2 regions of the Staphylococcus sp. CoH_129_LAB_1 genome follow, and region 2 is predicted to be linked to the other one. Evidence: predicted binding sites of a transcription regulator. Region 2 holds the regulator's gene; the other holds the start of a gene.

Region 1 (7,365 bases), on a different contig from region 2:
AAAAGTAAGGATATTGATTGCTTTAGGGAACACGTCAATGGTGATAGGTGTTTCTAAATTAATTTCTCCATCAATATCTACTTTCATATTTGGTTCAGTACGTAATGTTATGTGAGAACCTGGAATATGATTAATTCCTTCGGTAATTTCATTCCAATTCATGCTATCTCTTTTTTTAAAAATATCATTTAAAATACTAAAACTTTGTTGTTCAAATATAAAACTATTTAATTTTCCATCTTGTGGAGAAAGGTCTGTGAGTGGAATACGACTGCCACCAATATTAGGTCCATTTGCTATAACTAGCATAGACGTATTTCCTTTATATTCTTTGTCGTCTATTACCAATGTATAGTCAAAATGTTCGGGATTCATGAGCGTTTTTACAGTAGAACCAACATAGCTTAATTTTCCAAAGATATCTTTACGTCCTTCTTGAACATTTTCAGCATTTTGTACAATAAGTCCTAGCCCGACAAAGTTAAGTACATAATTATCATTTACTTTCATAACATCATATGACTCAAGATGTGAAGACAATAATTGCTCACTAGCTTTTTTGAAGTCAGGATTTAAGTTTAATGTTTTAGTAAAATCGTTAAATGTTCCTCCTGGAATGATACCTATAGGAAGGTTTAGATCATATTTCATCACCCCATTAATCAATTCGTTAACTGTACCGTCTCCCCCCAATATAAAAACGATATCGATATCATTACTATAAGCATAATCTTTTATTTCTTTACAATATCTTTCAATGTCACCTTCATTTTCACTTAATTGTATTGAAAGATGCTTACATAACTGAGTTAGTGATTTAGCGACTTCTCCTAATCCATCATATATATCTTTAAGTCCGCTATGTTCATGGTAAAATAGCACCCCATGATTATACTGTTGCTCCATAGTTAAACCTACTTTCATTTAAAATGATATTATAAATATTTACCCTGAATGTTATAATTTTAAATATATAATTAAAAGAAACTTCTAGATTTCATAACTAGAAGTTTCTTTGACTATTTTGTATTTAATTAGTGGATGCCTTTCATAGCTTTTGTAATTTTAGGTGAGAAAACTAAGATGATAAGAGTAATAACAATAGCAACTGTACCTAAGAAAATAAAATAATTAGTTTGACCAAGTGGTTTAATTAATTTTACTAATGTACCGTTAATTGCTTGCGCTGAAGCATTTGTTAATAGCCATACACTCATCATTTGGGCATTAAATGCTTTAGGTGCAAGTTTAACAGCAGCACTATTACCTGTAGGTGATAAACAAAGTTCCCCAATAACACAGATTACATATGATAAAATAACCCAGTTAACTGAGAATTGTGTATGTCCATAACCTAAACCAACTAATCCAATTAGAATGTATGATAAACCTGCTAGTAATGTACCAATACTAAATTTAATAGCTAAAGAAGGTTGCTTTTTACCCATTTTCAACCAAATCATAGAAATAACTGGTGCAAATAATAAAATAAATAATGGATTGATAGATTGGAATAAGGCTTCTCCAAATCGAGTTGTCCAACCAAATAAGTTGAGTTGCATGTCAGAACGTTCTAAACCATAAATATTTAAAACGTTAGAACCTTGTTCTTGAATTGACCAGAATAACATACCTAAAATAAATAAAGGTATAAATGCTTTAACTCGAGAACGTTCTACATCGGTAACGTCTTTACTACGAAGCATAGTTGTAAAGTAAATGATTGGTAAAGCTACTCCTAGAACTAATACAGTATTACTAATTAAATCGAATGAAAGTGTATGGGTATAATATGTAACTAATAATACGATAATCACAATTGCTACTACGATACCGATAATCATTCCATATTTACGCTTTTCTTCTTTAGATAGTGGATTAGTAGGTTTCATTCCAACACTACCTAAATTCTTTCTATTAAATAACAAATACCAAACAAGACCTAATGCCATACCAATAGCTGCAAGAAGGAAGCCACCATGGAAATTACGTATATCTACAAAATGTTGCAGTATGATAGGTGAAATTAATGCGCCTAAGTTAACAGACATATAGAAAATAACGAAACCTGCATCGATACGTGTATCATTTTCAGGATATAAACGACCTACAATATTTGAAATATTAGGTTTCATTAAACCTGATCCGATAATAATAAAGAACATTGATGAGAATAAACCAAATAAAGCGAATGGTAAACTTAAACAGATATGTCCAATAATAATAAGTACAGCACCTAATAAAGTAGCACCACGTGTGCCTGTAATTCTATCAGCAATCCATGCGCCAGGAATAGAAGACATGTAAATAAGTGCTCCATATACTGACATAATCGACATTGCTGTAGTTTGATCAATACCTAATCCATTTTGGTGTATTGCGAAATACATATAAAATATGAGCATCGCACGCATACCGTAGTAACTGAATCTTTCCCAAAACTCTACGAAAAAGAGAACACCTAGTCCATTTGGATGACCAAAAAATCCTTTTTGAGGTATAGATTGAATTGTTTCTTCATGGGCGTTTTTTGTTGTCATAAACGTCCCACTCCTTTCTTTCCTAATATGACTGATTACTATGTAAATAAGATTGTACAATTAAATCTCACAAGAATTTCTTAAAAATATAAATTTTTAGAATTTTCAGTCAAATAAAATACAATAACTTATAAAAATAAAAGTTTTTGTTGCTCATGAACTTATATCTTTATAAATTTTAGCGATAATATTAAAATACGCTTTAATTTAATAAATCGCAATAGTTTATTTAAAAAATCTAAAATAAAAATGACTCCTTTTATATTATATTAGTAAAAATAAAAGGAGTTAAAAAACATTTTATCGATTATCGATTATCTATTTTTTCAGGATACATATCGTGATTCATTAAACGATGTTCGGCCATCTTTTCGTATTTAGAATTTGGACGACCATAATTTGTATATGGATCTATTGAAATACCTCCACGTGGCGTGAACTTACCCCACACTTCTATATAATGAGGATCCATTAAGTCAATTAAGTCATTCATGATAATATTCATACAATCTTCGTGAAAATCACCATGATTTCTAAAACTAAATAAATATAATTTTAGTGATTTTGATTCTACCATTTTTATATTTGGTATATATGAAATATAAATTGTAGCAAAATCAGGTTGTCCAGTGATAGGGCAAAGGGAAGTGAATTCTGGGCAATTAAACTTTACAAAATAATCTCTTCCTTGATGTTTATTATCAAAAGTTTCGAGTACTTGAGGTGTATAGTCAAATTCATATTTATTGTTTTGATTGCCTAATAATGTAATATCTTGTAATTCTTCTTTATTGCGACCTTGTGTCATAATTTTCCTCCTAATTTTTAGATGTATTAGATTGTCTACGTGCTTTTTCAAACATAAAGTAACTAGCGCCAATAATGACGATATAACCTATAAATGCATAGAAATCTGGTGTTTCTCCGAATAATATAAAGCCAAATAATGCAGTAAATAATATAGAAGCATAAGTAAAAATAGAAATGTCTTTTGCTGGAGCAAAACTATATGCTAATGTAATACCAATTTGTCCCACTGCTGCTGATAATCCAGCTCCTAATAAATATATAATTTGTAACTTTGTCATAGGTTCATATGTTGCAATAGAAAAAGGAATAAGAACGATGACTGAAAATAATGAAAAATAAAATACAATAGTGTAAGGTGCTTCACGTTTACTTAATGCTCGTACACAAGTATATGCAGAGGCAGCGAAGATACCTGAGAATAAACCGGCTAAAGAAGAGAACATAGTTGAAGAAAATTCTGGTTTAACAATGAATAACATACCAAAAATAGCAATTAGCATAGCTATAATTTGATACTTTTTAATATTCTCTTTTAAAAATATTAAACTTAATAAAATAGTCCAAAAAGGGTTAAGCTTCATTAAAGTATCAGCATCACTTAATACCATGTGATCAATAGCATAAATATTTAGCAATACCCCAATAAGACCTAACGTCGATCTAGTAATTAAAAGTGGTTGACTACTCATTTTACCAAATATAGGTTGCCTATATTTTATTATGAAAAATAATGGAATAAACATGGCTACTAAATTTCGTGCTAAAGATTTTTGAAATACAGGTAAGTCTCCGGCTAGTCTAAAAAAAACAGACATGAAGCTAAAACCAATAGCAGAAATTAAAATAGCAATAATACCTTTTACCTTAGGATTCAAAGTATATCTCCTCATTTATAAAAATTTAACGTCTATATATTAGCATAATTTATTTGTGGGTGCATAAGTACTTGCAAAGATGAAAAAGAAAAACTATAATGATTGCGAACATACGTTCTTTTTTGTAATAGAAGGTACGTTGAATATTTTATTTATTTCATAAGAATTTATTCGGCTTTTAATATTTAAAATAAGTTATTTTTTAAATAAATGGTTAGCAATACATTTTATTTTATATTGTTAAGTTCTGAAAACCCTGAATAAATAAGATTTAATAATGATAGATAAAAAATCAAGTGAAATACCTTAAAAAAACTAAAATAATTTTTTCTTAGTTTTTAATATAGATATGACGCACTTTCAACCGTTTTCACGAACATTTGACATTAAATATTACCTTTTAATTAGGGTATCAATTATGTATAATGAAACACAGAATATAGTGTTTGATTTCAAAGCGAGACACAACATGTTGTGTTTGGAGAAAGTGAAAGATTTATATGAATAATTCATTTTAGTAGCAATTTCACACTTATTTGAGTTGGTTTTGCCGAAATCTACACTATCTAGTTGAACGATTTATAAATAGTGATTTTTAGAATTTAATGGCTGAAACACAATATATAGTGTTAACTTTTTTAAGTTTCCAAGATGATATTCGTTCTAAAAGTAAGTTTTCTTATAAGACTAAGAGAACTTCTTTTTAATTAAAAAGTAAGATTGTCGAAAGAAGGCGTTCCTATGAAAGTAGTTTATTTCTCTTTTTCAGGAAATGTACGAAGATTTATAAAGCGTAGTGAAATTAAAGATATATTAGAAATCAATAAAGACAATTGTAGAAATAGTATTGAGGAACCTTATATTTTAGTTACAGGTACAATTGGTTTTGGTGAAGTTCCTCAAGAGGTCCAGTCTTTCCTAGAAGTTAATCATGCATATATACGTGCTGTAGCTGCTAGTGGTAATCGTAACTGGGGACAAAACTTTGCAAAAGCAGGTCGAACAATTTCGGAAACATACCACGTGCCTTTATTAATGCAATTTGAGGTTCAAGGCACAAATAAAGATGTTATTGAATTTAGAGATAAGGTGGGGCATTTCAATGAAGATTATGGACGAGAAAAAGTACAATCATATTGAATTAAATAATGAAGTAACTAAACGTAAAGACAACGGCTTTTTTAATCTTGAAAAGGATCAAGAAGCTTTAAAAGTTTACTTAGAAGAAATTAAAGATAAAACAATTTACTTTGATAGCGAAATTGAACGTTTACATTACTTAGTAGATAATAATTTTTACTTTAATGTTTTTAAAAAGTACAGTGAAAAAGATTTAGTAGAAATTATTGAATTCGCAAAATCTATTAATTTTGAATTTGCTAGTTATATGTCTGCAAGTAAATTCTATAAAGATTATGCTTTAAAAACAAATGATAAATCTAAGTACTTAGAAGACTATAATCAACATGTTGCCATAGTAGCTCTATACTTAGCAGATGGTAATAAAGAACAAGCTAAACAATTTATTTTAGCGATGATTGAACAACGTTATCAACCTGCTACTCCTACTTTCTTAAATGCAGGACGCGCACGTCGTGGAGAACTCGTTTCATGTTTCTTACTAGAAGTTGATGACAGTTTAAATTCCATTAATTTCATAGATTCTACTGCTAAACAATTAAGTAAAATTGGTGGTGGCGTGGCTATCAATTTATCTAAATTACGTGCCCGTGGTGAAGCAATTAAAGGTATTAAAGGTGTAGCTAAAGGCGTTTTACCTGTAGCAAAGGCGTTAGAGGGTGGCTTTAGTTATGCTGATCAGTTAGGTCAACGTCCTGGAGCTGGAGCAGTATATTTAAATATATTCCATTATGATGTTGAAGAGTTTCTAGATACTAAAAAAGTTAATGCCGATGAAGATTTGCGTCTATCAACAATTTCTACGGGACTTATCGTACCATCAAAATTCTTTGATTTAGCTAAAGAAGGTAAAGACTTTTATATGTTTGCACCTCATACTGTAAAACAAGAGTATGGAGTGACATTAGACGATATTGATATTGAAAAATATTACGATGAACTTGTAGCTAATCCAAATGTTCTTAAGAAGAAAAAAGATGCTCGAGAAATGTTGAATATGATTGCTCAAACACAATTGCAATCTGGCTATCCATATTTAATGTTTAAGGATAATGCGAATAAAGTACACGCAAATTCCAACATTGGCCAAATTAAAATGAGTAATTTATGTACTGAAATTTTCCAATTACAAGAAACATCAATTATTAATGACTATGGAATTGAAGATGAAATTAAACGTGATATTTCATGTAATTTAGGTTCATTAAATATAGTGAATGTAATGGAAACAGGTAAATTCAGAGATTCAGTACACACTGGAATAGATGCATTAACAGTAGTAAGTGATGAAGCGAATATTCAAAACGCGCCAGGTGTAAAAAAAGCTAATAGTGAGTTACATTCTGTAGGTTTAGGCGTAATGAACTTGCATGGCTATTTAGCGAAAAATAAAATTGGTTATGAATCTGAAGAGGCAAAAGATTTTGCTAACATCTTCTTTATGATGATGAACTATTATTCAATTGAGCGTTCTATGCAAATTGCTAAAGAACGTGAAGAAGCATATCAAGATTTTGATAAGTCAGATTATGCAAGCGGTAAATATTTTGACTTCTATACATCACAAGAGTTTGTGCCTCAATATGAAAAAGTTAAAAACTTATTTGACAATCTTGATATTCCAACGGCTGAAGACTGGAAAGAATTGCAACAAAATGTACAAAAGTATGGATTGTATCATGCTTATAGACTAGCGATAGCACCAACGCAAAGTATTTCTTATGTACAAAATGCGACAAGTTCAGTTATGCCAATTGTAGATCAAATTGAACGTCGTACTTATGGTAATGCTGAAACGTTTTATCCAATGCCTTTCTTATCACCAGAAACAATGTGGTACTATAAATCAGCATTTAATACTGATCAAATGAAGCTTATAGATTTAATTGCTACAATTCAAACGCATGTCGATCAAGGTATTTCTACAATCTTGTATGTTAATTCTGAAATCTCAACACGTGAATTATCAAGATTATATGTCTATGCACACCATAAGGGAT
Region 2 (7,365 bases):
GGAAGAAATTGGTATTTATACAGATGTGAATGATTTACAACGTATGCAACAAGAATTACAAGAGAAATTAGAATTGCTTGTTCAGCGTATTCATGATGCAGCAGGAGAAGATTTTAATATTAATTCACCTAAACAGCTTGGGGTTGTGTTATTTGAAACATTAAAACTACCTGTAATTAAAAAAACAAAAACAGGCTATTCTACTGCTGTAGATGTTCTAGAACAGTTAAAAAACGAACATCCAATCATTAATGATATTTTAGAATATCGTCAATTAGCTAAATTACAATCTACTTATGTAGAAGGATTACAAAAAGTCATTAGTAATGATAAACGTATACACACTCGTTTTAATCAAACATTAGCACAAACAGGACGATTATCTTCAGTTGATCCAAATTTACAAAATATACCTATTCGTCTTGAAGAAGGGCGTAAAATACGTAAGGCTTTTAAACCTACATCTGAAGATAGTGTTATTTTATCTGCAGACTATTCTCAAATTGAATTACGTGTGTTAGCACATATTACACAAGATGACAGTTTAAAAGAAGCATTTATTCATGGACAAGATATTCATACTGCTACTGCACGAAAAGTATTTAGTGTTGAACCGGAGGAAGTCACTGATTTGATGCGTAGACAAGCCAAAGCTGTAAACTTTGGAATTGTTTATGGCATTAGTGATTACGGCTTAAGTCAAAACTTAAATATTACACGTAAAGAGGCAAAAATATTTATTGACGATTATTTAGCTAGTTTCCCTGGAGTTAAGCAATATATGAGTGACATTGTTAAAGATGCCAAAGCCAATGGCTATGTTGAAACATTATTACATCGTAGACGTTATATTCCAGATATTACTAGTCGTAATTTTAATGTAAGAGGTTTTGCGGAACGCACAGCTATGAATACTCCAATTCAAGGAAGTGCAGCTGATATTATTAAACTTGCCATGGTTGAATTTGATAAACAAATTCAACATACTTCTTACAAAGCTAAATTACTCTTACAAGTACACGATGAATTAATATTTGAAGTTCCTAAGTCTGAAGTTGAAGAATTTAGTTCGTTTGTTGAAGATATTATGGAACATGCATTAGACCTAGATGTTCCATTAAAAGTAGACTCTAATTATGGTCCTACTTGGTATGATGCGAAATAGAAAGAGGAATGAATAATGCCAGAATTACCAGAAGTTGAACACGTTAAAAGGGGAATAGAACCTTTTATTGTAAATACTACAATTAAAAGTATTTCATTTTCTAAAAAAGTAATTGAAGGTAAAAGTCAGAATAAAGAAACGATTATCAAAGGAATGAATTTAGATGGTTTTCGTTTGAATTGCGAAGGCTATAAGATAATTAAAGTCGAACGAAGAAGTAAATATATTGTTTTTCATATTGAAAAACATAATCGTAAACGTGTGTTACTTAGTCATTTAGGTATGGCCGGTGGATTTTTCATTGTTAATCACCTATCTGATATAGCAATCCCCAACTATCGTAAACATTGGCACGTGATTTTCCATTTAAATAATGGGAAAAAATTAGTATTTTCAGATATACGTCGATTTGGTGAGATTAGAAATCTAAATTCATTTGAAGATTATCCTTCATTTTTAGAAATAGCGCCTGAGCCTTTTGATGCAGAAGCGTTACAACATTTTAATCACTATTTATCTCAAAAAAAAGTAGCGAATAAACCTATTAAACAAATGTTACTGGATCATAAAATCGTAGCAGGATGTGGAAATATCTATGCTTGTGAAGCATTGTTTAGAGCTGGTATTCATCCTGCTAGAAAAGTTAAAGAGACTTCTCATCAAGAAAGACAAATGCTCTTTTATTATGTGCAAGAAGTTTTAAAAGAGGGTATAGATAATGGAGGAACGAGCATTTCAGATTACCGTCATGCAGATGGAAAAACAGGAGAAATGCAATTACATTTAAATGTATATAAACAAAAAACATGCAAAGTATGTGGCCATGACATTGAACAAAAAGTAATAGCATCTAGAAATAGTCATTTTTGCCCATATTGTCAGAAATAAATAAAGTGAGCGGTGATACAAATGCCTAAAGTAATTGGATTAACAGGTGGAATAGCTACTGGAAAGTCAACAGTTTCTAAATTATTGTCAGAATATGGATTTAAAATTGTCGATGCAGATATAGCTTCAAGAAAGGCAGTAGAAAAAGGATCAACTGGCTTAGAACAAATTAAAGCCACTTTTGGTGATGAAGCAATCACGAGTGATGGAGAAATGAATCGACAATATATTGGAGAATTAGTATTTAATCATCCAGAAAAACGATTAGAGCTTAATGAGATTGTTCATCCTATTGTAAGAACGATTATGGAACAAGAAAAACAACAGTATTTACAACAAGGATATAATGTAATTATGGATATTCCGCTTCTATTTGAGAATAATTTACAAGATACTGTGGATGAAATATGGCTAGTCTACGCATCTGAAAGTGTACAAATTGAACGTTTGATGAAACGAAACAATTTAGACTTAGATCAAGCAAAAGCGAGAGTTCATAGTCAAATATCAATCGACAAGAAAAGTAGAATGGCTGATTATGTTTTAGATAATTTAGGAAGTAAATCCGAATTAGAAAAACATCTTAAGCAACTATTAATTGAAAAAGGGTACATTAATTAGTAATAAGGAGAAAGAGGTTGGGACATAATCCCTAGCAAAATAGCCAGTAAATGAGTGTATTATAAATTCATTTACTGGCTTCTTTATTTACAATACTACGTATTGTTGGCTCGCTTTCTTAGATGATAGATTCAGCCTGTAGTCTTCAGCTTGTTCTGTTCACACAAAAGTCTCGCCAAAATACTTTGTGTTTATATGTAATTTTACATTGAAATACTTAATACTTAAAAAATAAGATCCTTTCGTATCAATTAATAAATACCAATAAACTAAATTAACAAGGTTCCTTATATAAAGAATATAACATGACTTAACTTACTCTACTAATGGTACTCAATATTAGAAAACGAGCAACCCAATAAGTTGAAAATAATAAAAAATTTATGGAAAAGACAAGTTCTATATTATTTCAATAGAACTTGTCTTTTTCACTTATCCAGAAACTTTATGTCTCAGACTCTTTTTTATTTATTCAAAAATATATTAGCTACATAAATTTAAAATATAAAAATTACATTATTTTTAGAAAACGCTTTCGTTTGAAAATTATTATGTTATACTAATTTCATAAAGTATAACATATAAAACAAGGGGTGCTTTAAATGTCAACAAATATTGCAATTAATGGTATGGGTAGAATAGGGAGAATGGTATTAAGAATTGCATTACATAATGAAAACTTAAATGTAGTTGCTATTAATGCAAGCTATCCACCTGAAACAATTGCGCATCTAATTAACTATGATACAACACATGGACGCTATGATAAAAAAGTAGAACCAATTGATGGTGGTATCCGTGTTGATAACCATGACATTAAGTTAGTGTCAGATAGAAATCCTGAAAATTTACCATGGAAGGATTTAAATATAGATATTGTTATTGAAGCAACTGGCAAATTTAATCATGGTGATAAAGCAATCGGACATATTCATGCCGGTGCTAAAAAAGTATTATTAACCGGTCCATCAAAAGGTGGAGATGTCCAAATGATTGTTAAAGGGGTAAATGATGATAAATTAGATGTTGAAAACTATGACATTTTTAGTAATGCTTCATGTACAACAAATTGTATAGGACCAGTTGCTAAAGTTTTAAATGATCAATTTGGTATTGTAAATGGATTAATGACTACTGTTCATGCAATTACTAATGATCAAAAAAATATTGATAACCCTCATAAAGATTTACGAAGAGCACGTTCATGTAATGAAAGTATTATTCCAACTTCGACTGGAGCAGCAAAAGCATTAAAAGAAGTTTTACCAGAACTAGAAGGTAAACTTCATGGATTAGCTTTACGTGTTCCAACAAAAAATGTTTCATTAGTTGACTTAGTCGTAGATTTAGAAAAATCGGTAACTGTTGATGAAATTAACAATGCGTTTCGCAATTCAGGTTTAGATGGTATTTTAGAAGTAGAAGATGCACCTTTAGTATCTGTTGATTTTAATACTAATCCACATTCAGCTATTATCGATGCTGAGAATACAATTGTAATGGGGGATCATAAAGTGAAAGTGATTGCTTGGTATGATAATGAATGGGGGTATTCTAATAGAGTGGTAGAAGTAGCTGAACTTATTGGTGAACAATTAGTAGAACAATCTACAGTGACTGTAGTTTAAGTTTTGAATAGGACTAAAGGTTTCATATTTTAGAGTGGATAATCTAATATGAAGTTATCAATTTTATAAATTAGAATTAAATGAGATGTTTTAATAATTCATGTATAGGAAAGTGAAACTAGAATTTATATTCAATTCTATTTCACTTTCCTTTTTATATTCTATTATATATTTAGATAGTTAAGTTGTATCAATTTATTATCGATGTATATGAGTTCTTTTATCATAAATCGTTTTTATAGTATAATGGAGCATAATCTATTCAAGAGGGTGACAGATATGAAATGCCCAAAATGTAGCGCCACACATTCACGTGTGGTAGATTCAAGACATGCTGATGAAGCTAACGCAATACGTAGAAGACGTGAATGTGAGAATTGTGGGACAAGATTTACAACATTTGAACATATTGAAGTGAGTCCACTTATTGTTGTCAAAAAAGATGGAACACGTGAACAATTTTTAAGAGAAAAAATATTAAATGGTCTTGTAAGATCATGTGAAAAAAGACCGGTTAGATTTCAACAACTAGAAGATATTACTAATAAAGTAGAATGGCAATTACGCGATGAAGGTCATACAGAAATTTCATCTAGAGATATAGGTGAACATGTGATGAATTTACTCATGCATGTTGATCAAGTCTCTTATGTACGATTTGCGTCAGTATATAAAGAGTTTAAAGATGTGGATCAATTATTGGCGTCGATGCAAGGTATTTTGGATGATAACAAACGGAGTGATTCATAAATGAGTTTTAAATCGTATGAGTATGGTTTAAGTCCACACGATGGATTTAAAGTATATCGGCATTTTTTCTTTAATCATCAACAATTAGAGATATTAAATCGATTGTACATTCCATTAATTGGTTTTAAAGCTATTGGTGTATATCATTTTATGAACCAATTTATCGATGAAGTTGAAGATACAGTTCTTACGCATTATACAATTATGAATGAGCTTAAGATAAATTTATTAGAATTTCGTGAATATATGGATTTACTTGAAGGTATAGGGTTAGTTAAAACATTTGTAAAACATGATAGTAATCAATCCTTTTTTATATATGAATTGATACAACCTCCAACTGCGTATCAATTTTTCAATGATCCAATGTTATCTATATACTTATACAATGCAGTTGATAATCAAAGATATAAAGACTTAAAAGCGTATTTTGAAAAAGATGAACCAAATCTAAAATCATTTCAACAAGTAACGCGTAAATTTACTGATGTATTCAAGGTTCCACATAAAAATATATCTATTGATGCCTCAACGATACAAAAGGAAAATCAATCTGCCACTATAGATTTAGATAATGAATCATTTGATTTTGATATGTTAAGAGATATGTTACAACATCATTTTATAAGTGGAGAAATCATTACTAAAGAGGCTAAACAATTAATTTTACAATTGGCTACTTTATATGGTTTAACGCCTACTTCTATGAAACGAATCATTCTTAACTCTATCACACAAAATCAAACGTTATCATTTGAAGAAATGAGAAAACAAGCAAGGTCTCATTACTTAATTGAGCATCAACAACAGCTTCCAAAGTTACAAACTAAAGCTAACCCTTCTAATCATTTAGAACAACCACAGAGTCAAAATAAAACTACCGATGATTCAAAGGAAAATGATAATTGGTTTAAGTTATTAGAAGACACAAGTCCTATCGATATGCTAGCGTCTTGGTCAGAATCAGAACCAACTTTACAGCAAAAGAGAATGGTAGAAGAGTTGATTGAGCGCGAGAAACTGTCATTTGGTGTTATAAATATTTTATTACAATTTGTAATGCTTAAGAATGAAATGAAGCTTCCTAAATCCTATATATTTGAGATTGCTTCGAATTGGAAAAAGCTAGGTATAAAAACAGCACAACAAGCATATGATTATGCGCTTAAAACCAATCAACAAATTAATGACAATGCAACTAAAAAGGCTAAACGTCAGTATAAACAACGTGAAGTTGTTTCAATAGAAAAAACACCAAAATGGTTAAAAGACAAAAGTCAACAAGTTGAAAAACCTAAAAATAATGATGCGCAATTTGAAAAAGATAGAGAAGCGTTTCGTGCTCAATTAGAACAAGATTGGGAGGATTAGATGAAACCATTTAGTAAACTTATAAAAAATCAAGATAATTTAAACAAAAGAATTGCTAAAATAAAAAATCAAGTTATAAATGATTATGATGTTAAACAATTTTTAAATCAACACCAATCAGAACTTACCAATGAAATGATTGATAAAGATTTGAACGTACTTCAAGAATATAAAGATCAACAAAAACATTACGATGGACATGATTATGCCCACTGTCCAAACTTTGTTAAAGGTCATGTTCCAGAATTATATATAGAAAATGAGCGTATTAAAGTTCGTTATCGACTATGTCCTTGCAAAATCAAATATGATGAAGAACGCCTAAGTTCACAACTTATTACAGCTCATCACATGCAACGTGATACGTTGAATGCTAAAGTGAAAGATATTTATACTAACGACAGAAGTCGACTTGAAATAGCTATGGAAGTCAACGATATTTGTAAAAAGTTAGTTAATGGTGAACACGTAAAAGGTCTTTATATACAAGGCCCTTTTGGAACGGGTAAATCTTTTATCTTAGGAGCCATCGCTAATCAGCTTAAGTCAAAACATGTACCATCTACGATAGTATACTTACCTGAATACATTCGTATATTAAAAGGTGGTTTTAAAGATGGAAGTTATAATGAAAAGTTAGAGCGTATACGAGAAGCAAATATATTAATGTTAGATGATATTGGAGCTGAAGATGTTACAACATGGGTAAGAGATGAGGTAATAGGGCCCTTATTACATTATCGCATGGTTCATGAATTACCAACATTCTTTAGTTCAAATCTTAATTTAGAAGAATTAGAACATCATTTATCTATTTCAAATAAAGGTGCAGAAATAACAAAAGCTGCTCGAATTATTGAACGTATTAAAAGTTTAGCAAACGAATTTTATTTAGATGGAAAAAATTTACGAAATAATTGAAATTTATAATGTGTGATGTAT

The links. Region 2 encodes NrdR, which represses ribonucleotide reductase genes. Its sites were predicted from a motif close to AACACNATATATNGTGTT; they were not measured.
Region 1: a site for NrdR is predicted at 4,839-4,856, ahead of nrdI (class Ib ribonucleoside-diphosphate reductase assembly flavoprotein NrdI). Genes of this name have one in related genera too.

The regions. Positions count from the first base shown of each region.
Region 1 is NZ_JBXWKZ010000013.1:11,230-18,594, reverse strand. It holds gene AC2FB1_RS05495 (diacylglycerol/lipid kinase family protein) at 1-906, opposite strand, end outside; gene AC2FB1_RS05490 (S-Cys-Gly-3M3SH uptake peptide MFS transporter) at 1,035-2,540, opposite strand; gene queF (preQ(1) synthase) at 2,848-3,348, opposite strand; gene AC2FB1_RS05480 (DMT family transporter) at 3,359-4,225, opposite strand; gene nrdI (class Ib ribonucleoside-diphosphate reductase assembly flavoprotein NrdI) at 4,967-5,365, shown strand; gene nrdE (class 1b ribonucleoside-diphosphate reductase subunit alpha) at 5,328-7,365, shown strand, end outside.
Region 2 is NZ_JBXWKZ010000016.1:34,940-42,304, reverse strand. It holds gene polA (DNA polymerase I) at 1-1,165, shown strand, start outside; gene mutM (bifunctional DNA-formamidopyrimidine glycosylase/DNA-(apurinic or apyrimidinic site) lyase) at 1,181-2,053, shown strand; gene coaE (dephospho-CoA kinase) at 2,075-2,674, shown strand; partial or broken gene AC2FB1_RS06475 (hypothetical protein) at 2,995-3,237, shown strand; gene gap (type I glyceraldehyde-3-phosphate dehydrogenase) at 3,277-4,302, shown strand; gene nrdR (transcriptional regulator NrdR) at 4,582-5,052, shown strand; gene dnaB (replicative helicase loading/DNA remodeling protein DnaB) at 5,053-6,423, shown strand; gene dnaI (primosomal protein DnaI) at 6,424-7,344, shown strand.